Regions from separate parts of the Streptomyces sp. NPDC088746 genome, predicted to be linked through region 1. Evidence: predicted binding sites of a transcription regulator. Region 1 holds the regulator's gene; each other region holds the start of a gene.

The links. The regulator HrcA, encoded in region 1, represses chaperone genes, less so after heat shock. The targets are predictions, from matches to a motif close to TTNGCACTCNGNNNNNCNGAGTGCNAA.
Region 2: groL (chaperonin GroEL) is a predicted target of HrcA. The motif match lies at 3,036-3,062, and genes of this name have one in related genera.
Region 3: groES (co-chaperone GroES) is a predicted target of HrcA. The motif match lies at 6,230-6,256, and genes of this name have one in related genera.

The regions. Positions count from the first base shown of each region.
Region 1 is NZ_JBIVLA010000001.1:896,882-906,839, reverse strand. Features, by position in the region: gene ACIP63_RS04400 (ABC transporter substrate-binding protein) at 1-130, opposite strand, end outside; gene ACIP63_RS04395 (DUF3097 domain-containing protein) at 252-1,070, opposite strand; gene ACIP63_RS04390 (MBL fold metallo-hydrolase) at 1,096-1,818, opposite strand; gene hrcA (heat-inducible transcriptional repressor HrcA) at 1,984-3,000, shown strand; gene dnaJ (molecular chaperone DnaJ) at 3,001-4,140, shown strand; gene ACIP63_RS04375 (nitronate monooxygenase) at 4,262-5,335, shown strand; gene ACIP63_RS04370 (16S rRNA (uracil(1498)-N(3))-methyltransferase) at 5,332-6,078, shown strand; gene ACIP63_RS04365 (histidine triad nucleotide-binding protein) at 6,156-6,515, shown strand; gene ACIP63_RS04360 (ribonuclease Z) at 6,531-7,439, shown strand; gene ACIP63_RS04355 (adenosine deaminase) at 7,450-8,442, shown strand; gene ACIP63_RS04350 (MFS transporter) at 8,427-9,764, opposite strand.
Region 2 is NZ_JBIVLA010000002.1:155,175-165,132, reverse strand. Features, by position in the region: gene ACIP63_RS08110 (NADase-type glycan-binding domain-containing protein) at 1-1,128, shown strand, start outside; gene groL (chaperonin GroEL) at 1,249-2,871, opposite strand; gene ACIP63_RS08100 (cold-shock protein) at 3,180-3,386, opposite strand; gene ACIP63_RS08095 (MoaD/ThiS family protein) at 3,824-4,099, opposite strand; gene thrC (threonine synthase) at 4,127-5,425, opposite strand; SAM riboswitch class I at 5,444-5,571, opposite strand; gene ACIP63_RS08085 (glucosyl-3-phosphoglycerate synthase) at 5,725-6,675, shown strand; gene ACIP63_RS08080 (trehalose-6-phosphate synthase) at 6,746-8,122, shown strand; gene otsB (trehalose-phosphatase) at 8,119-8,964, opposite strand; gene ACIP63_RS08070 (DUF3263 domain-containing protein) at 9,270-9,530, opposite strand; gene ACIP63_RS08065 (ABC transporter substrate-binding protein) at 9,545-9,958, opposite strand, start outside.
Region 3 is NZ_JBIVLA010000002.1:507,885-517,842, reverse strand. Features, by position in the region: gene ACIP63_RS09900 (FtsX-like permease family protein) at 1-2,083, opposite strand, end outside; gene ACIP63_RS09895 (ABC transporter ATP-binding protein) at 2,080-2,937, opposite strand; gene ACIP63_RS09890 (SDR family NAD(P)-dependent oxidoreductase) at 3,192-3,965, shown strand; gene groL (chaperonin GroEL) at 4,042-5,667, opposite strand; gene groES (co-chaperone GroES) at 5,766-6,074, opposite strand; gene ACIP63_RS09875 (polysaccharide deacetylase family protein) at 6,349-7,302, opposite strand; gene ACIP63_RS09870 (methyltransferase domain-containing protein) at 7,393-8,616, shown strand; gene ACIP63_RS09865 (hypothetical protein) at 8,617-9,267, opposite strand; gene ACIP63_RS09860 (DUF1876 domain-containing protein) at 9,322-9,594, opposite strand; gene ACIP63_RS09855 (VOC family protein) at 9,673-9,958, opposite strand, start outside.

The DNA.
Region 1 (9,958 bases):
CCGCCTGCGCCACCACCAGAGGCATCACCGGCCGGTTGACGCGGTACTGGTCGATCAACTGCTGCATGAGGTGGAAGACAGCGGAGGCCGCCTCGTTCTCCGCACTGTCCCGCCACACTTCGCGCGTCATCCGACCCCCGTGCCTTCCCCTGTGCCCGGCCCTGCCGTCATCCCTCAATAACGGATGGTGCGTGTGCGGCGCAGGTGTTCACGGGGATCGGTACCGGATCCTCGTCAACCGTCCCGGGACATCAGGAAGGAAGGGTGACGAAGTCGATCAATTCCTCGACGCGGCCCAGCAGTTGCGGTTCCAGGTCCTTGTACGAGCCGACCTTGGAAAGAATGTGCTGCCAGGCCGCGCCCGTGTTCTCCGGCCAGCCCAGCGCGCGGCACACGCCCGTCTTCCAGTTTTGGCCGCGCGGGACGACCGGCCACCCGGGGATTCCCACGGACGACGGCTTCACCGCCTCCCAGACGTCGATGTACGGGTGCCCCACCACCAGCACGTCCGCGTCGGTGACCTGCGCGGCGATCCGGGACTCCTTGGAACCGGGCACGAGATGGTCGACCAGGACTCCGAGCCGGGCGTCAGGTCCGGGCGCGAACTCCCGCACGATCGCGGGGAGGTCGTCGACGCCCTCCAGGTACTCCACGACCACGCCCTCGATGCGCAGGTCGTCGCCCCAGACCCGCTCGACGAGCTCGGCGTCGTGCCGCCCCTCCACATAGATCCGGCCCGCCCGGGCCACCCGCGCCCGCGCCCCGGGCACCGCCACCGAGCCGGAGGCCGTACGGGAGGGCCGTGCAGGGCCGGCGGCCGACGGGCGCACCAGGGTGACCACCCTGCCCTCCAGCAGGAAGCCGCGCGGCTCCATCGGGAAGACCCGGTGCTTGCCGAAGCGGTCCTCCAGCGTGACCGTCGGGCCCTGGGCCGTCTTCTCGCACCGGATCACCGCCCCGCAGAAGCCGGTGACGGCCTCCTCGACCACCAGATCGGGCTCGGCGGGGACCTCGGGGGCGGGGGCGGACTTCTTCCACGGCGGAGTCAGATCCGGCTGGTAGCTGCGCATGGCAGCACGATAATCGGGGCCGTGTTCACGACACGCCGAACCGCACAGCCAGTTGCTCGCGCTGCGCCCGCACGAACGCCGCGTCCACCACCGCCCCGTGCCCCGGCACGTACAGCGCGTCCTCGCCGCCCAGCTCCAGCAGCCGGTCCAGCGCGGCCGGCCAGTGGGAGGGGGCCGCGTCCCGGCCCGCCTGCGGTTCGCCGGACTCCTCGACCAGATCGCCGCAGAGCACCACGACGGGGGAACCCGGCACCAGCACCGCGAGGTCGTGGCCGCTGTGACCGGGACCCACATTGGCCAGCAGCACCTGGAAGCCGCCGCCGAGGTCGAGCGTCCACTCGCCGCTCACCTGGTGCCGCGGGGCCACCAGGGCGTCCGTGGCCGCCGTGGCGTCCGCCTCGCCCATCCCGTGCCGCAGCGCGTCGGCGCGCAGCTCCTCGGCGCCCCGCCCCAGCAGCTCCGCCGTGCCGACCGCGCCGTAGACCTCCGCCCCGGAGAAGGCGGCGGTGCCCAGCACGTGGTCGAAGTGCGGATGGCTCAGTGCGATATGCGTCACCCTGCGGCCCAGCAGGGCCTCGGCCTGGGTGCGCAGTTCGACCCCCTCGCGGAGCGTCGCTCCGGTGTCGTAGAGCAGCGCACCGTCCGGCCCCGCCACCAGCGCGGCGGTCGCGTCCCAGACGGGGAGGCGCCGCCGTCCCGTACCGTTGCCCAACCGCTCCCAGCCGAACTCTTCCCAAGAGACGTCCATGAGACGACGCTATCGGCAACGACCTGCGCGATCCCACGACGGCGTGGCCGGTCGCCCTTGCCCCGGGCCCACCCCGCCCCCGTACACTGACCGGGGGGATTGCTGGCACTCGAACGCACAGAGTGCCAGGCAGACGCCGAAGAACCACAGCTGGAGGTGTGCGCGGTGCTCAGCGAACGCAGACTCGAAGTGCTGCGCGCCATCGTCCAGGACTATGTCGGCACCGAGGAGCCTGTCGGCTCCAAGGCGCTCACGGAGCGGCACAGCCTCGGGGTCTCCCCGGCGACTGTCCGCAACGACATGGCGGTGCTGGAGGACGAGGGCTTCATCGCCCAGCCGCACACGAGTGCGGGGCGCATTCCGACGGACAAGGGCTACCGGCTCTTCGTCGACAAGCTCGCGGGCGTCAAGCCCCTGTCGTCGCCGGAGCGCAGGGCCATTCAGAATTTCCTCGACGGCGCGGTCGACCTCGACGACGTCGTGGGCCGCACGGTCCGGCTGCTCGCGCAGCTGACCAGGCAGGTCGCCGTCGTGCAGTACCCCTCGCTGACCCGGTCGACGGTGCGGCACGTGGAGCTGCTGTCGCTGGCTCCGGCCCGGCTGATGCTCGTCCTGATCACGGACACGGGCCGGGTCGAACAGCGTATGATCGACTGCCCTGCGCCGTTCGGTGACACATCGCTGGCGGATCTGCGGGCCCGGCTCAACAGCCGGGTCGTCGGACGACGCTTCGCGGACGTCCCGCGGCTGGTGCAGGACCTGCCGGAGTCCTTCGAGACCGAGGACCGGGGAACCGTATCGACGGTGCTCTCCGTCCTCCTCGAGACTCTGGTCGAAGAAACGGAGGAGCGGCTGATCATCGGCGGCACCTCCAATCTCACCCGTTTCGGGCACGACTTCCCTGTGATGATCCGGCCGGTGCTGGAGGCATTGGAGGAGCAGGTCGTGCTGCTGAAGCTGCTCGGTGAGGCAACGGACTCAGGCATGACCGTACGGATCGGGCACGAGAACGCCCACGAGGGCCTCAACTCCACGTCCGTCGTCGCGGTCGGCTACGGTTCGGGCGACGAGGCAGTCGCCAAACTCGGCGTGGTCGGACCGACCCGCATGGACTACCCCGGAACGATGGGAGCGGTACGCGCAGTGGCACGTTACGTCGGACAGATCCTGGCGGATTCGTAAGTGGCCACGGACTACTACGCCGTACTAGGCGTGCGCCGCGACGCATCTCAGGACGAGATCAAGAAGGCATTCCGTCGGCTCGCACGCGAGCTGCACCCGGATGTCAACCCGGATCCGAAGACCCAGGAGCGGTTCAAGGAGATCAACGCCGCTTACGAGGTGTTGTCGGACCCGCAGAAGAAGCAGGTCTACGACCTCGGTGGCGACCCGCTGTCCTCCTCGGGCGGCGGCGGTGGCGCGGGAGGGTTCGGAGCCGGCGGCTTCGGCAACTTCAGCGACATCATGGACGCGTTCTTCGGCAACGCCGCGCAGCGCGGGCCCCGTTCGCGGACCCGTCGCGGCCAGGACGCCATGATCCGCCTGGAGATCGACCTCAACGAGGCGGCCTTCGGCACGACCAAGGACATCCAGGTCGACACGGCGGTCGTCTGTACGACCTGCAGTGGCGAGGGCGCCGCACCCGGCACCTCCGCGCAGACCTGTGACATGTGCCGCGGCCGCGGCGAGGTCTCCCAGGTCACGAGGTCCTTCCTCGGCCAGGTCATGACCTCGCGGCCCTGCCCGCAGTGCCAGGGCTTCGGCACGGTCGTGCCGACCCCGTGCCCCGAGTGCGCCGGTGACGGCCGTATCCGCTCGCGGCGCACCCTCACCGTGAAGATCCCGGCCGGTGTCGACAACGGCACCCGGATCCAGCTCGCGGGCGAGGGCGAGGTCGGCCCCGGCGGCGGCCCCGCCGGCGACCTGTACGTCGAGATCCACGAGGTCTCGCACGCCGTGTTCCAGCGGCGCGGCGACGACCTGCACTGCACGGTCACCATCCCGATGACGGCCGCGGCGCTCGGCACCCAGGTGCCGCTGGAGACGCTCGACGGGCTGGAGGAGATCGACATCAGGCCGGGCACCCAGTCCGGCCAGTCGGTCCCGCTGCACGGGCGCGGCATCACGCACCTGCGTGGCGGCGGGCGCGGCGACCTGATCGTGCACGTCGAGGTCATGACCCCGACGAAGATGGACCCCGAGCAGGAGCGCCTCCTGCGGGAGTTGTCCAAGCTGCGCGGCGAGGAGCGGCCCACCGGTCAGTTCCAGCCCGGGCAGCAGGGCCTCTTCTCCCGCCTGAAGGACGCCTTCAACGGCCGCTGAACCCTGTCACCGCACCGCCCGCCGGTCCCGTACCGGCGGGCGGTGCGGTGTGTGCGGCGGGCGTCCGCCGTGTGAAAGGGGCTGATTCGGCACGATCCGCGGGACGTGGCACGATGCGGGCATGTCCTTGGCGCTGACCGATCTCTGCCGGTACCCGATCGTGCAGGCCCCGATGGCGGGAGGCGTCTCCCGTCCGGAGCTGGCCGCCGCCGTCGCCGAGGCCGGAGGGCTCGGTTTCCTCGCCGCCGGCTACAAGACGGCCGACGGGATGTACAACGAGGTGAAGCAGCTCCGGCGGATGACCGGCGGGGCCTTCGGCGTCAACCTCTTCATGCCGCAGCCGCTGGTCGCCGACCCCAGCGCCGTCGAGGTCTACCGCGAGCAGCTCGCCGGTGAGGCCTCCTGGTACGAAACCCCGCTCGGCGACCCGGACTCCAGCGGCGACGACGGTTACGAGGCCAAGGTCGCGATCCTGCTGGAGGATCCGGTCCCCGTGGTCTCCTTCACCTTCGGCTGCCCCACCCGCGAGGTCCTCGACGCCTTCGCCGCCGCCGGCACGTTCACCGTCGTCACGGTCACCTCGGCCCAGGAGGCGCGCAACGCCGCGTGGGCGGGCGCCGGCGCGGTCTGCGTGCAGGGCACCGAGGCGGGTGGCCACCAGTCGACGCACCGTGACGACCCGCAGGGCGGCCTCGCCGGCACCGGGCTCCTCGCCCTGATCGCCGAGGTCCGCGAGGCCGTGCAGATGCCCCTCGTCGCGACCGGGGGGATCATGCGCGGCTCCCAGATCACGGCAGTCCTGGCGGCCGGGGCCGACGCCGCCCAGCTCGGTACGGCGTTCCTGCCGTGCCCGGAGTCCGGAGCGCACCCCCTGCACAAGCAGGCCCTGACCAACCCGCTGTTCGTGACGACGGCCCTGACCCGGGCCTTCTCCGGCCGCCCCGCGCGGGGACTGGTCAACCGGTTCGTGCGGGAACACGGGCCGTACGCCCCCTCCGCCTACCCGCAGGTGCACCAGCTGACCAGCGGGCTGCGCAAGGCCGCGGCGAAGACCGGGGACGCCCAGGGCATGGCCCTGTGGGCCGGCCAGGGGCACCGGATGGCACGCGAGCTGCCCGCCGGGGAGCTCGTGGGCCTGCTCGCCGCCGAATCGGAAGCCGCGCGTGCGGCAGTGAGTGTGAGGAGTGCCCGGTGACGGCACCTGTCTTCGTCGTCGAACAGCTGCCCGGCGGGCCGGAGTACGTCCTGGACGGTCCCGAGGGCCGGCACGCCGTGTCCGTGAAGCGGATGGAGCCGGGGGAGGACGTCGTCCTGACCGACGGGCGGGGCCGCTGGGCGGAAGGCGTCGTACGAGCGGCCGAGGGCAAGGACCGGCTCGTGGTCACCGGACTCGGAAGCGTCCACGAGGAGGACGCACCCGCGCCCCGCCTCACCGTCGTCCAGGCGCTGCCCAAGGGCGACCGCGGTGAGCTGGCCGTGGAGACGATGACCGAGACCGGCGTCGACGCGATCGTGCCCTGGCAGGCCGCGCGCTGCATCACGCAGTGGAAGGGCGACCGGGGCCTCAAGTCCCTCGCCAAGTGGCGCAGCACCGCGCGCGAGGCGGGGAAGCAGTCGCGCAGGGTGCGTTTCCCCGAGGTGACGGAGGCCATGACCACCAAGCAGGTCGCCGCCCTGCTGGCCGGGGCGGACTTCGCGGGCGTCCTGCACGAGGACCGGGACAGCGGCAGCGAGCCGCTCGCCACCGCCGAACTCCCCGCCGACGGCACCATCGTGCTGGTCGTGGGCCCGGAGGGCGGGGTCTCCCCCCAGGAGCTGGCCGCCTTCGCCGAGGCGGGAGCGCCCCCGTACCGGCTCGGTCCCAGTGTGCTGCGGACCTCGACCGCGGGGACGGCAGCGGCGGCCCTCCTGATGGGACGCACCGGGCGCTGGAGCTGACAGCCGCCCGCCCGCCCCGGGCGGATAGCATGCCGGTGTACTGATCACGAGGACCGAACGACCTAGGAGGCCGGGCCATGGCGGGAGAACCGCAGACCGACTGCCTGTTCTGCAAGATCGTTACAGGGGACATCCCGGCGACCATCGTGCGCGAGAGCGAAACGACCCTCGCCTTCCGCGACATAAACCCCCAGGCCCCGACCCACGTCCTGGTCATCCCCAAGGCGCACTACCCCGACGCCGCCGCACTCGCCGCCGCCGACCCGCGGGCCGCCGCCGACGTGCTGCGCGAGGCGGGTCTGGTCGCCGCCGACGAGAAGCTCACCGACACCGGCTACCGCATCGTGCTCAACACCGGTGCGGGCGCCGGTCAGACCGTCTTCCACGCGCACGCCCACGTCCTGGGCGGCCGCGGGATGCAGTGGCCCCCCGGTTAGGGAGCGCCACCACCCGTGTCCGTACGAGAGCTCGTGATCCTCGGCACCGCCAGCCAGGTGCCGACCCGTCACCGCAACCACAACGGCTATCTGCTGCGCTGGGACGGCGAGGGCATCCTCTTCGACCCGGGCGAGGGCACGCAGCGCCAGATGCTGCGGGCGGGCGTCGCCGCTCATGACATCGACCGCATCTGTGTCACGCACTTCCACGGCGATCACTCGCTGGGTCTGGCAGGCGTCATCCAGCGGATCAACCTCGACCAGGTGCCGCACCCCGTCACCGCCCACTTCCCGGCGAGCGGCCAGCGCTTCTTCGACCGGCTGCGGTACGCGACCGCCTACCGCGAGTCCGTCGAGCTGACCGAGGTTCCGGTCGCCGCCGACGGCGTCCTCGCCACCACCGCCGCGTACACCCTCGACAGCCGCCGGCTCTCGCACCCCGTCGAGTCCTACGGTTACCGCCTCACCGAGCCCGACCGGCTGCGCATGCTGCCCGCGAAGCTGGCCGAGCACGGCATCGGCGGGCCCGACGTCGGACGGATCCAGCGGGACGGGGTGCTGCGCGGCATCCCGCTGGAGGACGTCTCCGAACCCCGCCGCGGACAGCGGTTCGCGTTCGTCATGGACACCCGGCTCTGCGACGGAGCGTTCGCCCTCGCCGAGGGGTGCGACATGCTGGTCATCGAGTCGACGTTCCTCGACGAGGACAGCAGGCTCGCCGCCGACCACGGTCACCTCACCGCCGGCCAGGCGGCCCGGGTGGCGAAGGAGTCGGGCGTACGGCACCTCGTGCTGACGCACTTCTCCCAGCGCTACACCGAACCCGACGTCTTCGAGCGCCAGGCCAGGGCAGCCGGCTTCGAAGGCGAACTGACCATCGCCCAGGACCTGATCAGGGTCCCGGTACCCACCCGCCACACGTAACGAGAACCCCGTGCACCTCCCCAAGGCCGAACTCCACCTCCACATCGAAGGCACCCTCGAACCCGAGCTGGCCTTCGCGCTCGCCGCACGCAACGGCGTGGACCTGCCCTACGCGGACACCGAAGAGCTGCGCACCGCCTACCTCTTCGACGACCTGCAGAGCTTCCTCGACCTCTACTACGCCCTCATGGCGGTCCTGCGCACCGAGGACGACTTCGCCGAACTGGCCGACGCCTACCTCGCCCGCGCCGCCGCCCAGGGCGTCCGGCACGCGGAGATCTTCTTCGACCCGCAGGCCCACACCGACCGGGGCGTCCCGATCGGCACCGTGATCGAGGGGCTCGGCAGGGCGCTGGACCGCAGCGAGGAGACGCACGGCATCTCCACCCAGCTGATCATGTGCTTCCTGCGCGACAAGTCCGCCGGGTCCGCGCTGGAGACCCTGGAAGCCGCGAAGCCGTACCTGCACCGCATCAGCGCCGTGGGCCTGGACTCGGCGGAGGTCGGGCACCCGCCCGCGAAGTTCCGCGAGGTGTACGCGGCCGCCGCGGCCCTCGGCCTGCGCAAGGTCGCCCACGCCGGCGAGGAGGGCCCGCCGGAGTACATCCGGGAGGCCCTCGACGTCCTCGGTGTCGAACGGATCGACCACGGCCTGCGCTGCATGGAGGACCCGGAGCTGGTGGACCGGCTGGTGTCCGAGCGGATCCCGCTGACCCTCTGCCCGCTCTCGAACGTACGGCTGCGCGCCATCGACGTCCTGGAGGAGCACCCGCTGCGGTCCATGATGGCCGCGGGCCTGCTCTGCACGGTGAACTCCGACGACCCCGCCTACTTCGGCGGATACGTCGGAGACACCTTCCACGCCGTGCACGAGGCGCTCGGCCTGGACCGCGAACAGCTGCGGACCCTGGCCCGTAACTCCTTCGAGGCGGCCTTCCTCGACCACGACGAGGAGCGCAGGGCGCGCTACCTCTCCGAGGTCGAGGCCTACACGTTCGACTGACCGGAACCGCCGTCCGGTCCCGCCGCCCGGATCGCGCTCCGCACCAGCCGCCTGCGCCGCAGCGCGGGCACGCTGATCTCCGCGACCTCCTGCTCCGGCGCGCCCAGCCTGGGCACCGCGCCGGAGAGGCTGTTGGTCGTGGCGGCGAGGAGCGCGGCCGGGGCACCGCCCCTGCGCCGGACGGAACCGGGCACCAGCGGCCGGCCGCCGGTGTGCAGCGCCACCGCCGTGACGGGAGCCGCGACCAGGAGCGTGGCGGCCCCCAGGACCAGTCCCATCACCGCGTAGCCCGCCTGCTCGGAGAGCACGCTGCCGAGCAGGGGGCCGCAGGCCGTGCCGACGGATGCCGCCGAACCCGCGAGGACCGCCCATCGGCCGCGCACGTCCAGCGACGCGGCCAGCCCGATCAGATACGACAGGACCACCGGGTAGAAGGTGTTCCACACGATCTCACCGGTCGCGAACGACCCCAGGTCCTCGGCCGAGGAGCTGAGCACGATGCTTCCCGCGATGATCATCGTCCCGAGGCCGATCGGGACCGCCCGGCCGAGCCGGGCTCCCAGGACGCCCGCGCCCATCACGCCGAGCAGTCCCGCTCCCAGCGCGGCGGCGAACACCGCGCCGATGGTCACCTCGGAGAGACCGACCTGGACGGCGCCGATGCGGCTGCTCACGCCCCACAGGGCGTTCTGCGCCATGGACCAGACGAGCATCCCGCCCGCCAGGACCAGCCCCGACCGCCGGTGCGGCAGCCGTCCCTGCACCGGCGACGCCCCGCCGGCCTGGGCGGGGCCGCCCAGCCGGGAGGTCGCGGGCCAGACGAGCAGCGCGACCAGCGCGATGGAGGCGAACGGAAGCCGGTGGCCGCCACCCAGGTGAGGGATCGTCAGGTAGAGGGCCCCCGCCGTCGCCGAGACGCTGAGCAGCCCGAGGGACGAGGTCCGGTGCGGGTCGCTCTGCGCCGCGATGCCGGACGCCGCGACCGCGGTCGCCGTACCCGATCCGAAGCCGCCGATCACGACACCCGCGATCACCAGGGGCATCGAGGTGGTCAGCGCCGCGCAGCCGTAGCCGAGCATCGCCAGCAGCAGTCCCGCGCGTGCCGGTCTGCACGACCCGAATCTCTCGACGCGTCCCGCCAGCGCGAAGCCGGCCGACGCCGAGCTGAGCAGGAGGGCACTGCCGACGAGGCCGGCCTGGGCGGAGCTCAGGCCCAGATAGGTGCTGAGGCGGCCGACGATGGTGGGGAGGAGATAGGCGGCGAGGTAACCGGCGGTGAACACGGCGACCAGGGGCCACGCGGCGCGAGGGCGCGAGGACATGGGCGTTCCTGAGGACATGCCAGAAGAGGCGGAAGAAGGCAGGGGAGGGTGGAGCGGGGCAAGGCGGGGGAGGGCAAGGCAGAGGTGGAGCAGGGGAGGGTGGAGCGGGGCAGGGCAGGGGAGGGTGAGGCGAGGAAAAGCGGGAGAAGCGGCACTCTCGTCAACTGTCCCGAACGGTGCTCGCGGGGCAATTT
Region 2 (9,958 bases), on a different contig from region 1:
CACACCGGCGCCGCCGCGACGGCGCCCGGTGAGGCCGGCCCTTCGGCCGCGACACCCGACGCCTCCCGCCTGCCGCGCCACCACCGCGACGTCCAGGAGCCCGGCCGGGCGAACGCGGCGGGCGGCGCGAACGACGGCTGGGCCACCGCCTCGCCCGGCGCCTCCGACGGCCGGCACCCGGGCGAGACCGACCCCACCGTCCCGCTGCCCACCTCGGGCGAGAGCGCGGCCGACCGCGCCCGCTCCCTCCTCGTGCCCGTCGCCGAGCCCGAGCCGTCCCACTCCTCGCCGGCCCCCGCCGCCGCTCCGGTCCTGCCCGGCCGCCCCGACACCGACCGGCCGCAGGTACGCGTCCCCGGCCCCCAGCAGGACACCGGGAACGGCCCGCCCTGCTCCTGGTGCGCCACCCCCAACCGCCCCGACCGCCACTACTGCGCCCGCTGCGCGATGCCGCTGGCCGACAACGACGAACGCGCGCCCGCCCCCCGCCCGTGGTGGCGCCGCCTCGCGGGCTCCCGCCGGCACGAGAACCCCTGGGCCGGCGACAGGCCCCGCATCCGCCGCGCCTTCGACCGCATCGGCACATGGATCACCCTCGCCGTCGTCGTCACCCTGGCCGTACTCGGCGTGATGTATCTCCCCGACGGCATCCAGGCCACCAAGGACCACTTCGCCAAGCGCGCGATGGTCGCCCCCAACGGCCTCGCGGCGTCCCGCTCGTGGACCGGCCACAAGCCGCAGCTCGCCTTCGACAAGGTGAACAACACGTGGTGGGGCCCGGGGGTCGATCAGTCCGGTGCGGGCGAGTGGATCGAGGCCCGCTTCGACCAGCCGACCCGGCTGCTGGACGTGATCATCACCCCGGGTGTGTCCATCAAGGCCGACGACCTGAACAAGTCCGCGCTGCCGCAGCGCATCAAGGCGACGATCACGACCAAGGACGGAAAGCGGTCGACCCGCCATCTGACCCTGGATCAGGGCACCGGAGGCCAGCGACGGGCCTTCCGCGTCGGCGATGCCGTCAAGGTGCGCTTCACCGTCGAGTCGGCCCACGCCGCGTCCTCGGACAAGCAGGTGGCCATCGCCGAGATCGAGTTCTTCGGCCCGTCGAACACCGACGGGTCCTGACCCGCCGCATCAGAACACCGCACCACGGCGACGAACGACGACGCCGGCCCCCGGGAACGAATCCCGGGGGCCGGCGTCGTACGGATACCGCGGTACCGCCTGGAGCTGCTGATCCGAGGATCAGAAGTCCATGTCACCGCCCGGCATGCCGCCCGGAGCGGCCGCAGAGGCCTTCTCCGGCTTGTCGGCGATGACGGCCTCGGTGGTGAGGAAGAGCGCTGCGATGGACGCGGCGTTCTGCAGAGCGGAGCGCGTGACCTTCGCCGGGTCGATGATGCCCTCGGCGATCATGTCGACGTACTCACCGGTCGCGGCGTTGAGGCCGTGACCGATCGGCAGGTTGCGCACCTTCTCGACGATGACTCCACCCTCGAGACCACCGTTGACGGCGATCTGCTTGAGCGGGGCCTCCAGCGCGAGCTTCACGGCGTTGGCGCCCGTGGCCTCGTCACCGGTCAGGTCGAGCTTCTCGAAGACGGCCGAGGCCTGGAGCAGAGCCACGCCACCACCGGCGACGATGCCCTCCTCGACGGCGGCCTTGGCGTTGCGCACCGCGTCCTCGATGCGGTGCTTGCGCTCCTTGAGCTCCACCTCGGTGGCGGCGCCGGCCTTGATGACGGCCACGCCGCCGGCCAGCTTCGCGAGGCGCTCCTGGAGCTTCTCGCGGTCGTAGTCCGAGTCGGAGTTCTCGATCTCGGCACGGATCTGCTTGACGCGACCCTGGACCTGGTCGCTCTCGCCGCCACCGTCGACGATGGTCGTCTCGTCCTTGGTGATAACGACCTTGCGGGCGGTGCCGAGCAGGTCGAGACCGGCGTTCTCCAGCTTGAGACCGACCTCCTCGGAGATGACGGTGCCACCGGTGAGGATGGCGATGTCACCGAGCATGGCCTTGCGGCGGTCACCGAAGCCCGGAGCCTTGACGGCGACGGACTTGAAGGTGCCACGGATCTTGTTGACGACCAGGGTCGACAGCGCCTCGCCCTCGACGTCCTCCGCGATGATCAGCAGGGGCTTGCCCGACTGCATGACCTTCTCGAGCAGCGGAAGGAGGTCCTTCACGTTGCTGATCTTGGAGTTGACGATCAGGATGTACGGGTCGTCGAAGGACGACTCCATGCGCTCCATGTCGGTGGCGAAGTACGCCGAGATGTAGCCCTTGTCGAAGCGCATACCCTCGGTGAGCTCGAGCTCCAGACCGAAGGTCTGGGACTCCTCGACGGTGATGACGCCTTCCTTGCCGACCTTGTCCATCGCCTCGGCGATCTTGGCGCCGATCTCGGTGTCGGCGGCGGAGATGGAGGCCGTCGAAGCGATCTGCTCCTTGGTCTCCACGTCCTTCGCCTGCTCCAGCAGAGCGGCGGAGACGGCCTCGACGGCCTTCTCGATGCCACGCTTCAGAGCCATCGGGTTGGCACCGGCGGCGACGTTGCGCAGGCCCTCGCGGACGAGCGCCTGGGCGAGAACGGTGGCGGTGGTCGTACCGTCGCCGGCGACGTCGTCCGTCTTCTTGGCGACCTCCTTGACCAGCTCCGCACCGATCTTCTCGTACGGGTCCTCGAGCTCGATCTCCTTGGCGATGGAAACACCATCGTTGGTGATCGTGGGCGCGCCCCACTTCTTCTCGAGGACGACGTTACGGCCCTTGGGGCCGAGGGTGACCTTGACGGCGTCGGCGAGCTGGTTCATCCCGCGCTCGAGACCGCGCCGTGCCTCCTCGTCGAACGCGATGATCTTGGCCATGTGAAGTGGTCCTCCCGGACAGGGGTGGATTTCTCCGGACCGAGTGGCGCCCGCGACGGACGGCCAGCGTGCTCGGTGGTTCCTTGCCCCACCGGGCCTGCGGGCCTCACCGGCCCGGTCCAAGTTTTCTGTCACTCTCACCTGGAGAGTGCTAACGCCAATGATTAGCACTCGACCCCTGCGAGTGCAAGCGTCATCCTTCGGATGTGGACATCCTGGGGGCGTACGGACGCACGTGAGGCCCGTACCCCTGGCCGGGGTACGGGCCTCACGTGCGTGAGTAGTGTCGTTGGCCGACCGCGCCGAGCTCAGCCGACGGCGAGCTTGACCATGTCCGCCTGCGGCCCCTTCTGGCCCTGCGAGATCTCGAATTCAACTCGCTGACCCTCTTCGAGGGTGCGGTACCCGTCCATCTGGATCGCGCTGTAGTGGACGAAAACATCCGCACCACCGTCGACCGCGATGAAGCCGTACCCCTTCTCCGCGTTGAACCACTTGACGGTGCCCTGAGCCATGCCTAACTCCCCTATTACTGGCCCTTGCACGAGCACCGCACTTCGCGGGCCCGGGTCAGAACTCACCCTCCGACAGGAGAGGGTGGCGTGCGCCGGAACGCGTCGACCGCGGCCGAATGTATCTGCCCAACTGCCCTCTGCAACAGGTCAATCGGACGAGAATTCTGGGCACAGGTGACCGCACGCAAGGGGGGAATTCATAGGATTCCAGGGCAAGTCGGGCCTGACAAAGGCCACTTATGCCACAAGGAGTTCACTTACTTTGGCTGCTTCTTGTCGCGGCCGGGCGCATTCTCATATGCGGGCGGCACGGGCAGCTGCGGGGACTTCCCCAACTGTACCGTGCTCAACCATGCAGAATGGCCCCCTCCGCTTTCCCGCGGAGGGGGCCACTGTGCTCACGTCATGCGGTCGGGCGCCGTAAGGCCCCCGGGGGATCAGCCTCCGGCGACGGCCGGGATGATCGAGACGCCCGCGCCGTCCGGGGTGACCGCGTCCAGGCCGCCCTCGAAGCGCACGTCGTCGTCGTTGACGTACACGTTGACGAAGCGGCGCAGCTTGCCCTGGTCGTCCAGGACACGGGCACCGATGCCCGGGTGGTTCTGCTCCAGGGACGCGATGACCTCGGAGAGGGTGGCACCCTCGGCCGGGACCTCGGCCTGACCGCCCGTGTAGGTGCGGAGGATGGTGGGGATACGGACCTTGACGCTCATGTGGGTGCCTTCCTTCGGTCTCGGGTGTCAGTTGGCGGCGGCGAGGCCCGCGTCGCGGAACGCGTCCAGGCTGGGCCGGATCGTCGCCGACAGGCCGGTCGTGGGGGCGACCGCGTCGAGCGTCTTCAGTCCGTCGCCGGTGTTCAGGACGACGGTGGTGAGGGACGGGTCGAGCAGGCCGGCGTCGATCAGCTTCTTCGTCACGCCGACCGTCACCCCGCCCGCGGTCTCCGCGAAGATGCCCTCGGTGCGGGCCAGCAGCTTGATCGCGTCGACGACCTGCTCGTCGTTCACGTCCTCCACGGCGCCGCCGGTGCGCCGGGCGATGTCCAGGACGTAGGGGCCGTCGGCCGGGTTGCCGATCGCCAGGGACTTGGCGATGGTGTTCGGCTTCTGCGGACGCACCACGTCGTGGCCGGCCTTGAAGGCCGTGGAGACCGGGGAGCAGCCCTCGGCCTGGGCGCCGAAGATCTTGTACGGCTTGTCCTCGACGAGGCCGAGCTTGATCAGCTCCTGGAGCCCCTTGTCGATCTTCGTGAGCTGCGAGCCGGACGCGATCGGGATGACGAGCTGGTCGGGCAGCTGCCAGCCGAGCTGCTCACAGATCTCGTACGCCAGGGTCTTGGAGCCCTCGCCGTAGTACGGCCGGAGGTTGACGTTAACGAAGCCCCAGCCCTCGCCGAGCGGGTCGCCGATGAGCTCCGAGCAGAAGCGGTTGACGTCGTCGTAATTGCCCTCGATGCCGACCAGCTCGCCGCCGTACACCGCGGCCATGACGACCTTGCCCTGCTCCAGGTCGTGCGGGATGAACACGCAGGAGCGGAAGCCGGCGCGGGCGGCGGCGGCGCCCACCGCGCCGGCGAGGTTGCCGGTGGAGGAGCAGGAGAGGGTGGTGAACCCGAAGGCGCGGGCGGCCTCGACGGCGATGGCGACGACACGGTCCTTGAAGGAGTGCGTCGGGTTGCCGGAGTCGTCCTTGACGTACAGACCACCGGTGACGCCCAGCTCACGGGCCAGGTTGTCGGCCTTGACCAGCTTGGTGAAACCGGGGTTGATGTTGGGCTTGTCCGCGACGTCGGCGGGGACCGGCAGCAGCGGCGCGTAGCGCCAGATGTTGTTCGGGCCCTCGGCGATGCGCTTCTTCAGCTCTTCGGGGGAGCCGCTCGGCAGGTCGTACGCCACTTCGAGCGGCCCGAAACAGGACGCACAGGCGAAAATGGGGCCGAGCTCGAAACGCTCGCCGCATTCGCGGCAGGAAAGCGCCGCGGCGGGACCGAGGTCCACTGCGGAGGTATGGGTGTCGGCTGCGACTGTCTGCACGGCCATGATGGCGGAGGCCCTTTCTCCTCATCTTCCTTGCGACGTATTTCGCCACAAGACGGAATTGGCACCTTCCCCACCGTGACCTCGCGGTCGGCAGGAGGGTTGCCGGGACTTCAACGGGCCGTTCCCTCAGTCCCTCTGGATGAGCGCTATGGCACCGGACCATGGATCCGGGCGTTTATTCGCGGACCGACCCCGACATGCGAGGGTCATCCGCGTTGTTCAAGACTGTAACCGAAGCACCGGACGATCGAGATAGTCGTCCGAACCGCGAGATGGATCACATACAGGGAGTACCGACCGTGCTGGAAGAGGTGGAACGCTGGCTGACCAGGCGTTCCTGGTCTGCTGCCGACCGCCCGCTGGACCGGCTCACGGCCGCGCGGGCGAAGGATCCGCACCGCTCGCGCGTGAGCGTCGTCCTGCCCGCGCTGAACGAGGAGGCGACGGTCGGCGCGATCGTCGCGGAGATCCGGCGCGAGCTGATGGAGAAGGTCCAGCTCGTCGACGAACTGGTGGTGATCGACTCCGGATCCACCGACGCCACCGCCGAGGAGGCGCGGCTGGCCGGCGCCCGGGTCGTGCACCGGGACGCGATACTCCCCCGGATTCCCGCCCTTCCCGGCAAGGGCGAGGTCCTGTGGCGATCACTGCTGGTGACCAGCGGGGAGATCGTCTGCTTCGTCGACGCGGACCTCAAGGACTTCTCCGCCGGCTTCGTCTCCGGGATCGTCGGCCCGCTGCTGACCGACCCCTCGGTGCAGTTCGTGAAGGCCATGTACGACCGGCCGCTGGGCGACGCCGCGGGCCAGGGCGGCCGGGTGACCGAATTGGTGGCCCGCCCGCTGCTCAATCTGCACTGGCCGAGCCTGGCCGGCTTCGTCCAGCCGCTGGGCGGCGAGTACGCGGTACGACGCTCCCTGCTGGAGCAGCTCCCCTTCCCCGTCGGTTACGGAGTGGAGCTGGGCCTGCTCGTCGACGCCCTGCACACGGTCGGCCTGGACGCGCTGGCCCAGGTCGACGTCGGCGTACGCAAACACCGCCACCAGGACGGCCAGGCCCTCGGCCGGATGGCGGCCACGATCTACCGGACGGCGCAGCTGCGGCTCTCCCGGGGGACCCTCGTGCGGCCCGAGATCACCCAGTTCGAGCGGGGGCCCGACGGGTTCGTCCCGCACACCCATGCGGTGGACACCGAGGAACGCCCCCCGATGCGCGAGATCGCGGAGTACGCCTCCCGAAACGCGGCGTAACGGTTCTTCCCGTCCGGCTCCGCCCCCACTTCACGTTTGGCGGCTTCCCGAACGGGCTAGGTTCGGGTACATGGTCTCCGAGCACGCTGCCCAGGTACTCGTCGCGTCCAACCGCGGCCCGGTGTCGTACACACGGCGGGAGGACGGCACGCTCGACTCGAAGCGGGGCGGGGGCGGGCTCGTCTCCGGCCTGAGCGCCGTCGACGACAAGCTGTGGGTGTGCGCCGCCCTCGGCGACGGCGACCGCGAGGCGGTCCGGCGCGGTGTCTCCGAGCCCGGCGTCCGGATGCTCGACATCGACGCCGGGGTCCACGCGGACGCGTACAACGGCATCGCGAACTCCGTGCTCTGGTTCGTGCACCACATGATCTACGAGACGCCGGTGGAGCCCGTCTTCGACGCGGAGTTCCGCCGGCAGTGGGCCTCCTTCGAGGCGTACAACCAGGCCTTCGCCGAGGCGCTCGCCGAGGAGGCGGGCGAGGGCGCGGCGGTCCTGGTGCAGGACTACCACCTCTCGCTGGTCCCCGGCCTCCTGCGCGAGCTCCGGCCCGACCTGCGGATCGGGCACTTCTCGCACACCCCGTGGGCGCCCGTCGACTACTTCCGGCTGCTGCCCGACGACATCGGCGAGCAGTTGCTCAACGGCATCCTGGGCGCCGACCGCGCCGCGTTCCTCACCCGCCGCTGGGCGGACGCCTTCATCAGCAGCTGCACGGAGATCCTCGGCGGCACCGGCCGCACCCGGATCGGGGTGCACGGGCTGGGCGCCGACGGGGACTTCCTGCGCCGCCGCTCCCACGAGGCGGACGTGGACGACCGCATGGAGATCCTGCGGGAACAGGTCGGCGCGGACCGCCGCACGATCGTGCGGGTGGACCGCACGGAGCTCTCCAAGAACATCGTGCGCGGCCTGCACGCCTACCGTGCGCTGCTGGAGGAGCGCCCCGAATGGCGTGAGCGCGTGGTGCACATCGCCTTCGCCTACCCCTCCCGGCAGGACCTCTCGGTCTACCGCGACTACACGGCGGAGGTGCAGCGGGTCGCCGACGCGATCAACGCGGAGTACGGCACCGAGGGCTGGACCCCGGTCCTGCTCCACGTCGACGACGACTTCGCCCGCTCCCTGGCGGCGTACCGGCTGGCGGACGTGGCCCTGGTCAACCCGATCCGCGACGGCATGAACCTCGTCGCCAAGGAGGTCCCGGTCGTCTCGGACCACGGCTGCGCGCTGGTGCTCTCCCGCGAGGCGGGGGCGTACGAGGAGCTGGGCGAGGACGCGATCGTGGTCAACCCGTACGACGTGTCGGCCACGGCGGCGGCGCTGCACGAGGGGCTCACGATGGACCCCGACGAGCGCGGCGCCCGCTCGAAGCGCCTGGCCGCCGCCGCGACCGCGCTGCCACCGCAGCAGTGGTTCCTGGACCAGCTGGACGCGCTGCGGGCCTAGGACTGTGTGACGCGCCCGGCGATGGAACGGAGCAGTTCCGCGACCGCCGCCGGGCCCGACAGCAACAGGTCGGCGCGGTCGGCCAGTTCGGGGACCTCCGTGCCGCTGCACACCAGCAGACCTGCGGTGCCCTGGGTGCGGAGCTTCTCCACGGCGGCGTAGGCGGCGAGGTCGCCGAGGTCGTCACCGGCGTAGAGCACCGTCTCGGCGCCGGTCTCCTTCACGTACTCCTCCAGCGCCACCCCCTTGTCCATGCCCGGCGGGCGCAGCTCCAGGACGAGACGGCCCGGTTCCACGATCAGGCCGTGACGCGCGGCCAGGTCGCCCAGCGGAGTGCGCAGTGCCTCGAAGGCGACCTGCGGGTCGGCGGCACGGCGGGTGTGCACGGCGACCGCGCGGCCGCCCTTCTCCTCGACCCAGACACCGCTGTCCGCGCCTTCCAGCACTGCGGGAAGCGCGGCCCGGACGGCCTCGACGCCGGGGTCCGGCGGCGGGGCGTGGACGGTGGCGGTGGCGGCGTCCCAGCGTTCGGCGCCGTAGTGCCCCAGGACGACGAGGTGGTCCAGTCCCGGCGCCCCCGCGAAGCCTCCGTACCGTACGGCGGTGTCGGCCGGGCGGCCGGTGATCACGGCGACGGCGGCGACCTGGGGGGCGAGCGCGGAGAGGGCCGGGACGACATCGGGGTGCGCCCGGGACCGCTCCGGGTCCGGGACGATGTCGGCGAGCGTGCCGTCGAAGTCCAGCGCGACGACCGCACGGGAGGGACGGGCCAGGAGCGCGGCGAGGCCTTCGCGGCCGGCCTGGGTGGACGGGGTCGGGATGGGGTGTGCCGAATTGCCCATGGCCCGAGCGTAGCGTCGAGCAGAACTAAACCCAGCCCAGTCGCCATCCCTTCGGCTCACCGGGGCAAACCAACCCGCCGTCACCCCTGCGGCTCACCGGGGCAAACCCAGCCCCGCCGGCGTTTGAGGCGCGGGGCCCGGGGCGGAGCCCCGGCACTGACCGGAGCAGAACCCAGCCGTCGGCCCCGACGCCCACCGGGGCAGGGCCCCAGCCCGCCGTCACCCCTGCGGCTCACCGGGGCAAACCCAGCCCCGCCGGCGTTTGAGGCGCGGGGCCCGGGGCGGAGCCCCGGGAGGGCCGGGGCTCAGCGCCGCCCGCGCCTCGCGTCCCGGACCCGCCGCAGCCGGTTCACCGTCACCGGGTCCGCCTCCAGCGCCCGCCGGTCGTCCAGGAGCGCGTTGAGCAGCTGGTAGTAGCGGACCGGCGAGATGCCCAGGTCTTCCCGGATCGCCCGCTCCTTCGCACCGGGGCCCGGCCAGGAGCGCCGCTCCACGGCCAGCACCGCGCGTTCCTGGTCGGAGAGCGGGGCAGCGGAGTCCGCGTCGTCAGCGGGAGGGCCGGTCATATGAACCAACCTACCTACTCGGCACTCTCCGCCTGCCGGGCCTGGGACGCGATGTCCACGAGCACGCTCTCCGGGCTGCCGCCGGGCTCGACCGCCGAGCCGATCTTCTCCTTGATGCTCTCGCTGGCCTGCGCCCACGACGTCTTGCCGAACGGGTACAGCTGCGAGTTCGGCAGCGCCGACAGGAACTCGCGCAGCTGCTTGTGCTTGCTGTCCGACTCCATCGCGGCGGACGCGGTGCCGGTCACGGGCAGCAGGTCGTACTGGTCGGCGAAGGCGAGCACGTTCTCGTCCGTGTAGGCGAAGTCGAGGAACTTGCCGATCTCCGCCCGGTGGCCGTTCTGCTTGAAGCCCATCATCCAGTCGGCCACGCCCATCGAGCCCTTGGTCGGCCCCTCGATCCCGGGCAGCGGGACCATGCCGACCTC
Region 3 (9,958 bases), on a different contig from region 1:
CGTCGGTGACCTTGCCGAGTGCAGCGAACGAGCCCGCGTCCCCGCCGTGCACCAGGAGCGTGCTGTCGAAGCCCGACGTGACATGGCCGGCCAGGGACGCGCGGTCCATGGTCACCGCCGCGAGGCCCAGGCCCCTGCCGTACACCGCGACGACTTCGGGGCGGGCCTCGGTGCCGTCGGGGAGGTAGAGCGGCAGCGTGTCGCCGACCTCGGCGCCCGCCGAGGCGGCGAGGGTCCTGTCGATGGCGATCCGGCCCGGACCCACGCGGTCCAGGCTGCCGCTGCGCACGTCCAGGTCCTGCACCCGGGCGAGCTGGGAGGCGGAGCCCGAGACGCCCTGGGCCGCCGCGCCCTGCAAAGACGTCTCGCCGACGGCGCGGACGGGCACCAGCACCTGTGTGTCGAGCAGACTCACGGCCGCGTCGACGCCGGGGGCGCGGGCGGCCCGGTCGGCGGCGTCGGCGGGCAGGCCCGCCGGGTCGGTGACGACGTGGTCCGCCGTGATGCCGGCACGGAGCTGATCGGAGGCGACCTTGCTCTCGCTCGTGTGCATGAAGACGAGCGTCGAGGCGAAGGCCATGGCCAGCACGATCGGGGTGATCGCGGAGGCCAGCCGGCGGGAGTTGGTACGGGAGTTGGCGGCGGCCAGTGTCGCCGCGGCCCCGCCGCCGCGCACCAGCAGACCGAAGAGCGCCGCGCACAGCCTGGCCACCAGCGGTCCGAGCAGGGCGAAGGCGAGCATGAAGAGCATGATGACGCCGAGGGAGGCGCCTGCCGCGTCGTCACCGGCGGCGGAGGCCGCGACACCGGCGAGGACCGCGCCACCGCCGAGGGCGGCCAGCCCGAGGACGGTACGGATGACGCCCGGCCGCAGCCGCTCCACCGAGGCTTCGGCCAGTGCCTGCCCCGGCTTGATCCTGGCGGGCCTGCGGCCGGCCGCCCAGCCGGCGCCGAGTGCCGTGAGCAGCCCGGCCCCGACGGCGATGCCCAGCGGGATCCACGAGACGTGGAGTTCGACCGGGTCCGGGATGACCCCGCGGTCCTTCAGCTGCCCGAACCACCAGTGCGCGAGCCCGATCCCCGGCAGACAGCCGGCCACACCGGCGAGCGGCGCGACGAGGAGCGCCTCGGCGGCGACCGCGCGGCGGATCTGCCGCGGGGTGGCGCCGACCGCGCGCAGCAGTGCGAACTCGCGGGTGCGCTGGCCGACGGAGAGCGCGACGGTTCCGGCGGCGGTGAAGACGGCGACCAGCGTGGCGATCCCGCCGAAGGAGCCGCCGAGTCCGGTGAGCGTCTCCTTGGCGTACGCCAGACCCCGGTCCTCGACGCCGCCCCGGGCGTCTCCGGTGAGCACCTGCGCGCCGGAGCCGGCGAGGGCCTCTCCGACGGCGGCGGCGAGGGCTGCTTCGTCGACGGGGGAGGCGCCGCCCTCGGCCAGTACGGCGATGGCGTCGACCTTGCCGGGGTGCCCGGCCAGCGTGGGTGCTTCGGCGTCGGTGAAATACGCGGTGGCCGTGGCGTCGCCCGGGCCGGGCCGGGCCAGTCCGGAGACCTGGAAGTCCGCGCGGCCCGCGGCTGTTTCGAGCGTGACGGTGCCTCCGACACCGGCCTTCGCGCCCCGGGCGGCGGCGGCGTCGAGCACGACCTCGCCCGTACGGGGTGCGGTGCCCGCGGACAGCGCGGTACCGGTGAAGGCGTGCGATCCCCAGCCGTGGCCGGTGAGCGCCGCGCCGCCCTGCCGCACCGGGAAGGTGGAGTCCGGCACCGCCGCCCCGGCGCCCGCTGCCCGGGCGGCCTTCGCCACGAGGCCCACGTCGACGCGGGCCTTGTCCGGCAGCGGGTAGGCGGATTCCTCGGGGCCGTCGACGGTGTCGGAGACGACCCGCGCGGACTGGTCGGCCGCCGCGACGACCGGTGCCTTCGCGTACCGCTGCGCGGGCACCGAGGCGCGGATGCCCGTCTCCAGCAGGGTTCCGCAGGCCGAGACGATCAGTGCCGCCATCATCAGCGCGACGAACGTGCCCGCGAACGACGCGGGTTTGAAGCGGACGGCCGCGCGGGCGAGTCCGGTGGGGCGCCTCATGCCGCAGCCCCCGCCATCGCGCCCGTACGGACGGTCAGCGCCGTCATGCGCGCCGCGATCTGCTCCGCCGAACCGCGTTCCAGGCTCCCGGCGAAGGCGCCGTCGGCGAGGAACAGCACCTGGTCGGCCCAGGCGGCCGCGGCCGGGTCGTGGGTGACCATGACGACGGTGGCGCCCTGTGCGTGCCCCCCGCCCGCGCGGAGCCCGGAGCCGGAGGGAGTGTCCACCGCGTGCCGGAGCAGGCCGAGGACCTCGGCGGCGGTGCCGGTGTCCAGGGCGCCGGTCGGCTCGTCGGCGAAGATGACGTCGGGGCCGGTGACCAGGGCGCGGGCGACGGCCACGCGCTGCTGCTGGCCGCCGGAGAGTTCGCCGGGGCGGCGCCGCGCCTTGTCGGCGAGCCCGACCTGCGCGAGCACCTCGGCCGCCCGGCGGCGGTCCTGGCGCTGCCCGGCGAGTCGCAGGGGCAGCAGGACGTTCTGCTCCACGGTCAGCGACGGCAGCAGGTTGAACGCCTGGAAGACGAAGCCGAGGCGGCTGCGGCGGAGCTCGGTGAGCTGGTTCTCGCTCATACCGGTGATCTCGGTGCCCCCGAGGCGCACGGATCCCGCCGACGGCTGGTCGAGCCCGGCGGCACACTGCAGGAAGGTGGACTTCCCTGACCCGGACGGGCCCATGACCGCGGTGAACGTGCCGCGTGGAAGGGCGAGGTCGACGCCCGCGAGCGCGTGCACGGCACCGGAGCCGCGGCCGTAACGCCTGCGGACACCCCGCAGTTCGACGGCGAGACCGGGTGCGGCGGCCGGGGCCTCCGGCCGGTCGTCCGCCTTCTCCCGCTTGCTGCTGCGTAGCCTCAATGTTCCGCCCTTTCGCGATGTTCCGGTGCCGACGGGCGGAACGTACGAGGGCGGCACCGCGCCGGGCGTCATACCCGGGAGCCAACATGGAGGTGCTACCGCGGTAGGGGGCGGACGAGGCCCCACCCGGGCGGGGGGCGGCCCCACCCGGGCGAGGCCCCACCGGACGGGGACGGCCCACCCGGGCGAGGAGCGGCCCCACCTGGAAGAAGCCGGGTCCGTCGCCCGCGCGCGAGGCGGCTAACGTGCCGCCTATGACGACTGCACTGATTACGGGCGCGACGGCGGGGATCGGGGCCGCCTTCGCGCGGCGGCTCGCGAGTGACGGGCACAATCTGGTGCTGGTGGCCCGTGACACGGAGCGGCTGCGGGCCCAGGCCACGGAGCTGCACGACGGACACGGCATCGAGGCCGAGGTGCTGACGGCCGATCTGTCCACGGACAGCGGCATCGAGGCGGTCGCGGCACGGCTGACGGACCGTGTGAGCCCTGTCGACCTGCTGGTCAACAACGCGGGCTTCGGCAACAAGGGGCGCTACCTCGACGTCCCGGTGGCCGACGAGCTGACGATGCTGAAGGTCCACTGCGAGGCGGTGCTGCGTCTGACCTCGGCCGCCGCCGGCTCGATGCGGGAGCGCGGTCGCGGCGGGGTGGTCAACGTGGCCTCCGTCGCGGCGTTCCTGCCGCGGGGGACGTACGGGGCGTCGAAGGCCTGGGTCGTCCAGTTCACCCAGGGCGCCGCGAAGGACCTGGCGGGCTCGGGGGTGCGGCTGATGGCGCTGTGCCCGGGCTTCGTACGGACCGAGTTCCACGAGCGTGCCGGGATGGGGACGGGCAACATCCCGGACTGGATGTGGCTCGACGCGGACAAGCTGGTGGCCGCGGCCCTGGAGGACCTGGCGCGGGGCAGGTCGGTGTCGATCCCGGACCCACGTTACAAGGCCCTGATGGGTCTGGTGAAGCTGACGCCCCGCAGTCTCCTCGGCGGGGTCACGTCCCGCGCGGGCCGGAGTTACGGACCTCAGTAGGCGAGCACGGAGAACGCACCGAGGCCCGGTGCCCCCGCGACGGGGGTACCGGGCCTCGCTGTCCTGCGGAGCCGTACTAGTGGCTGTGGCCGTGGCCGCCGTGACCGGCGTCGGCCTCTTCCTCGGCCGGCTTCTCGACGACCAGGGTCTCGGTCGTGAGCAGCAGCGACGCGATGGACGCGGCGTTCTCCAGGGCGGAGCGGGTGACCTTGACCGGGTCGATGACGCCGGCCTTCACCAGGTCGCCGTACTCGCCGGTCGCGGCGTTGAAGCCCTGACCCTTGTCGAGCTCGGAGACCTTCGAGGTGATGACGTAGCCCTCGAGGCCCGCGTTCTCCGCGATCCAGCGGAGCGGCTCGACGGCGGCGCGGCGCACGACCGCGACACCCGTGGCCTCGTCGCCGGTCTTGCCGAGGTTGCCCTCGAGGACCTTGACGGCGTGGACCAGAGCGGAGCCACCACCGGAGACGATGCCCTCCTCGACCGCGGCGCGGGTCGCGGAGATGGCGTCCTCCAGACGGTGCTTCTTCTCCTTGAGCTCCACCTCGGTGGCCGCACCGACGCGGATCACGCACACGCCGCCGGCCAGCTTCGCGAGGCGCTCCTGGAGCTTCTCGCGGTCCCAGTCGGAGTCCGTGGACTCGATCTCGGCCTTGATCTGGTTGACGCGGCCCTTGACGTCGGCGGAGTCGCCGCCGCCGTCGACGATGGTCGTGTCGTCCTTGGAGACGGTGACGCGGCGGGCGGTGCCCAGCACGTCCAGACCGGCCTGGTCGAGCTTGAGGCCGACCTCCTCGGCGATGACGGTCGCACCGGTGAGGGTGGCGATGTCGCCGAGCATGGCCTTGCGGCGGTCACCGAAGCCCGGGGCCTTCACCGCGACGGCGTTGAAGGTGCCACGGATCTTGTTGACGACGAGGGTGGAGAGCGCCTCGCCCTCGACGTCCTCGGCGATGATCAGGAGCGGCTTGGAGGCGCCGGCCTGGATGACCTTCTCCAGCAGCGGGAGCAGCTCCTGGATGGAGCCGATCTTGCCCTGGTGGATCAGGATGTACGGGTCGTCGAGGACGGCCTCCATACGCTCCTGGTCGGTCACCATGTACGGGGACAGGTAGCCCTTGTCGAAGGCCATGCCCTCGGTGAACTCGAGGTCCAGACCGAAGGTGTTGGACTCCTCGACGGTGATGACACCGTCCTTGCCGACCTTGTCCATCGCGTCCGCGATGAGCTCGCCGACCTGCGGGTCCTGCGCGGAGAGCGCGGCCACGGCGGCGATGTCGGCCTTGTCGTCGATCGGGCGGGCGGTCGCGAGGAGGTCCTCGGACACGGCCTTCACGGCGGCGTCGATGCCCTTCTTCAGGGCGGCCGGGGACGCGCCCGCGGCGACGTTGCGCAGGCCTTCGCGGACGAGGGCCTGGGCGAGCACGGTGGCGGTGGTGGTGCCGTCACCCGCTACGTCGTTGGTCTTGGTCGCCACCTCCTTCACCAGCTGGGCGCCGAGGTTCTCGTACGGGTCGTCGAGCTCGACCTCGCGCGCGATGGTGACACCGTCGTTGGTGATGGTGGGGGCGCCGAACTTCTTGTCGATGACGACGTTGCGGCCCTTCGGGCCGATCGTCACCTTCACCGTGTCGGCAAGCTTGTTGACGCCGCGCTCAAGGGCGCGACGGGCGTCCTCGTCGAACTTCAGAATCTTCGCCATGGGCTGAGCTGTCCTCTCAAACGAACTGCGCCCCTCGCCGCCCGGCTAGTTATTTCGCAGGGGGCCAGGGGCGCAGAACAGAAGCAAACGTGGGTGAATTACTTCTCGACGATCGCGAGAACGTCGCGCGCCGAGAGGACGAGGTACTCCTCGCCGTTGTACTTCACCTCGGTGCCGCCGTACTTGCTGTACAGAACGACATCGCCGGTCTTGACGTCGAGCGGAAGGCGCTCGCCGTTCTCGAAGCGGCCCGGGCCCACGGCCAGGACGACGCCCTCCTGGGGCTTCTCCTTGGCGGTGTCCGGAATGACCAGGCCGGAAGCCGTGGTCTGCTCGGCGTCGAGCGGCTGGACCACAATGCGGTCCTCGAGCGGCTTGATCGCAACCTTGGAGCTGGTGGTCGACACGATCCGGTCTCCCCCTTCGGAGATCTCACGGGGTTTAACAGTCTGTGGGGTGGCGACCAGACCGATCCGTCGTCGCGGGTGCCGGACCTGCCCTGTCGCGCGGTTGTGCTGGCACTCTCCATCGGGGAGTGCCAGCACTGACACTATGACCGCGATTAGCACTCGGTCAAGCGGAGTGCCAATTCACCACCCTCGCGTGGCGCCGTGGGACCGGCGCACGCCCCGGACAACGCGGGAGATCTCCGCAGGGTTCCGTACGGCGGATGACCGCCCGTCAGACGTAGTCCTCCAGCCTGGCCACGGCGTATCCCTTGTCGGTGACCGTCTTCATGACGTTGCGGATCATGTCGGCCATGGAGCCGTCCCAGTCCTCACGTCCCCGGAAGTGGGTGAGGATGATGTCGCCGGGGTGCAGGTCCCGGTCCCACTCGCGCCACTCCATGTGGTCGGGGAACGCCTCGGCGGCCCACAGGGGCACGGCCTTGATGCCGCAGGACTTGGCGATGCGCAGGGTGTCGCCGTTGTAGTTGCCGTACGGCGGGCGGAAGAGGGTGGGCCGCTTCCCCAGGAACTTCTCGATCTTGTCCTGCGAGCCGCAGATCTCCCGTTGCTGCTCCTCCCGGGAGAGCCCCGGGAGATAGCGGTGGTTGAGGGTGTGGTTGCTGAGGGTGACACCCCGGGCCTGCATGTCCTTGAAGTACCCGTAGTCGTCGCTGACTTCGTAGTCGCTGAGGAAGGCGCTGTACGGGATGTCCAGCTCCGACATCATCCGCAGCAGTTCAGGGTCCTTCTCCGCGCCGTCGTCCATCGTGAGGAAGACGATCCGCTCCTCGGTCGGCACGGTGGTGAAGACCGGCGGCAGATCCTCCCCGCCCTCGACCTCGAAGCCCTTACGGGTGGTGATGCGCGGCTTCTCGGCCGGCGGCGCGGGTGCGACGAGCGGGACCTTGGCCAGGCCCCACTTCCTCGCGACGGCGGTGCGGGCGGCGACCGCCCGCTTCAGCCGCTCGGCCCGGGCCTTCGCCTTCGCCTCGGCCGCGGCGGGGCCCGCCTGCGCGGCGGCGGCGCCCGGCTGCCCGGCCACCGGCTTCTGCCGCCCGGCGGACGCTTCGTCCGCGCCGTCACCGCACCCGGAGGCGGCGGCACCCACCAGCAGGGCGACCAGGACCGCGCAGACCGGTCTGTGGCGCTTCGGGACTCTTTTGTCGTTTTGTCGTACTAGCTGCATGGCGCCGCATCCTGCCACCGGGCCACCGGCCGTCTCCGGCGACACCTCCGGGGGGCCCGCCGGGTCCCCCGGCTGGCTCACAATGGACTGGTGAACGCCCTTCCCCCTGCCGGTCAGGCCGACCAGGCCGACCCGCTCTCCGCCTTCGCCGCCCTCCGCACCCCCGAGGGCGCGGCGCTCCTGGACGAGCTGCGCGACCACGACCCCGCCCGGGAGCTGGCGACCGCGACCCGGCTGCGCCGCACGCACCCCGCCGCCCTCGTGTCGGCGGCGCTCGGCCAGGCGCGGCTGCGTCAGCGCGCGGTGGCGAAGTTCGGGGCGGCGGACGCGTACCGCATGTTCTTCACCCCCGACGGCGTGGAGCAGGCGACCCGCACCTCGGTCGCCGGCTACCGGGCCGGGCGGTTCGCGGAGCTCGGCGTACGGAGCGTCGCCGACCTGTGCTGCGGCATCGGCGGGGACGCGATCGCGCTGGCCAGGGCGGGCGTCTCGGTCCTGGCGGTGGACCGCGATCCGCTCACCGCCCAGGTCGCCCGCGCCAACGCCGAGGCGCTCGGCCTCCAGGACCTCGTCGAGGTGCGGTGCGCCGATGTCACGGAGGTCGACACCTCCCCGTACGACGCGGTCTTCGTCGACCCCGCGAGGCGCGGCGGGCGGGGCAGGATCTTCGACCCCGAGGCCTACTCACCGCCGCTCTCCTGGGCGACCGGGGCCGCGCTGAAGGCCCCCCGCGCCGCGCTGAAGATCGCCCCCGGCGTCCCGCACGAGGCGATCGAACCGCGGGCCGAGGCCGAGTGGATCTCGGACGGCGGGGACGTGAAGGAGGCCGTGCTCTGGTTCGGCGAGGGCTTCGCCCCGGGCACCTTCCGGGCCACGCTGCTCCCCTCCCGCACCACCCTCGCCTCCGACGGCCCGCTCCCCGCCCCGCCGGTCGGTCCCGTCGGCCGCTATCTGTACGAGCCGGACGGCGCCGTCATCCGCGCCCATCTGGTGGCCGACATCGTGGAACGGTGCGGGGGCAGGCTGATCGACGAGACGATCGCGTACGTCACGAGCGACCGGCCGTACGAGTCCGACGCCACGGCCGCGTACGAGATCACCGATCAGCTGCCCTTCAACATGAAGAAGCTGAAAGCCCTGCTGAGGGAGCGTCAGGTGGGCGTGCTGACCGTGAAGAAGCGCGGCTCGGCCGTCGAACCGGAGGAGCTGCGCCGCAAGATGAAGCTCCAGGGGCCGCACGCGGCCACCGTCTTCCTGACCCGGGTGGCCGGGGCCCCGACGATGCTGATCGGGCACCCCGTGAAGCGGAGCTGATCAGCGGTCCGCCGCGACCAGCGCTTCCGCCGGGGCCCCGGCGGGCATCCGCAGCACCCAGCGGCGGTGGGCGAACGCCTTCACCAGGCCGGTCAGCCCCGTCAGCCAGGCGAGGAACCCGAGCCCCATCAGCCAGGCCACCAGGCCGTACGTCTCCTGACCCGCCCTGGCGGTCGCCGGGACGGCCACACAGCCGAACAGGCCCGCCGCGCAGAGCGTGAACGACATCAGCAGCCACGCGAGGCTCGCCCGCGGCCGGCGCAGCAGCTTGTCCCCCTCCGGGTCGCGGTCCAGCGCGCCCCATTGCACGAGCAGGCGGTGGACCCGCACGTCCCTGGCCACGCCCACGGCCATGAGGACGGCAGCGGGAACCAGCACCGCGGCACCGACGGCGAGGCAGATGACCGCCGGGATCGCACCGAGGGCGTCCAAGGCGTCCTCGAACATAAGGAACGCCGAGCCCGCCAGGGACCAGCCGAGCGCGGCGACCCCCGCCCACATCCACAGGATTCCGAGCCGCCCGGGTCCGATGAACATCTTCACCAACTCGCCGAGGACGACTGCCCGGTCCCTCAGCAGGGCGTCGCGGTCGGGCCACGTACGTGTCTCCACGGGCGGAGGAGGCGGCGGAAGCGGTGAACGACTGGGCATGGCCCCGAGGTTACCGAGCGCGCACCCGCCCGAGGACGGTGGGACGGGCCTGGGTCAGGTCAGCGGGTACGACGTGCGGCCGGACGCCTCGTCGATCTCGTCGTGCGCCTTGGTGAGCAGCTTCATCGCCAGCTCGTTGAGCGCACGGGCACCGGCGATCTCCTCGCCGACCCTCGGCTGCTCCGCGTCGGAGGGGTGACGGCTGGCGTACCCGTGGGCCCGCACCTCGGTCCCGTCGCTCAGCCGCACCATCGCGGCCGCGCGGGTCCGGTGGGTGTCCTCCTCGAATTCCAGCTCGATGTGCCAGCCGACCGTGGTCTCCATCATGTCGGTCACCTCCCGGGATTCCTGCTTCCAGGGTGCGCCCGATCCCCCGCCCGCGCACGGCGTGCGGCGCCGCACGCCTCAGGCGTCCCGCAGAGCCTGCACGTCCAGCTTCCGCATCCCCATCATCGCCTTCATCACGCGGTCGGCCTTGGCCCGGTCGGGATCGCCGAGCAGCTCGGGCAGCGCGCGCGGGACGATCTGCCAGGACAGGCCGTACCTGTCCTTCAGCCACCCGCACATGCTCTCCTCACCGCCGTCGGTGAGCTTCGCCCACAGGGTGTCGACCTCCTCCTGGTCGGCGCAGTCCACGCTGAGCGAGACGGCCTCGCTGAAGGTGAACTCCGGGCCGCCGTTGAGGCCGAGG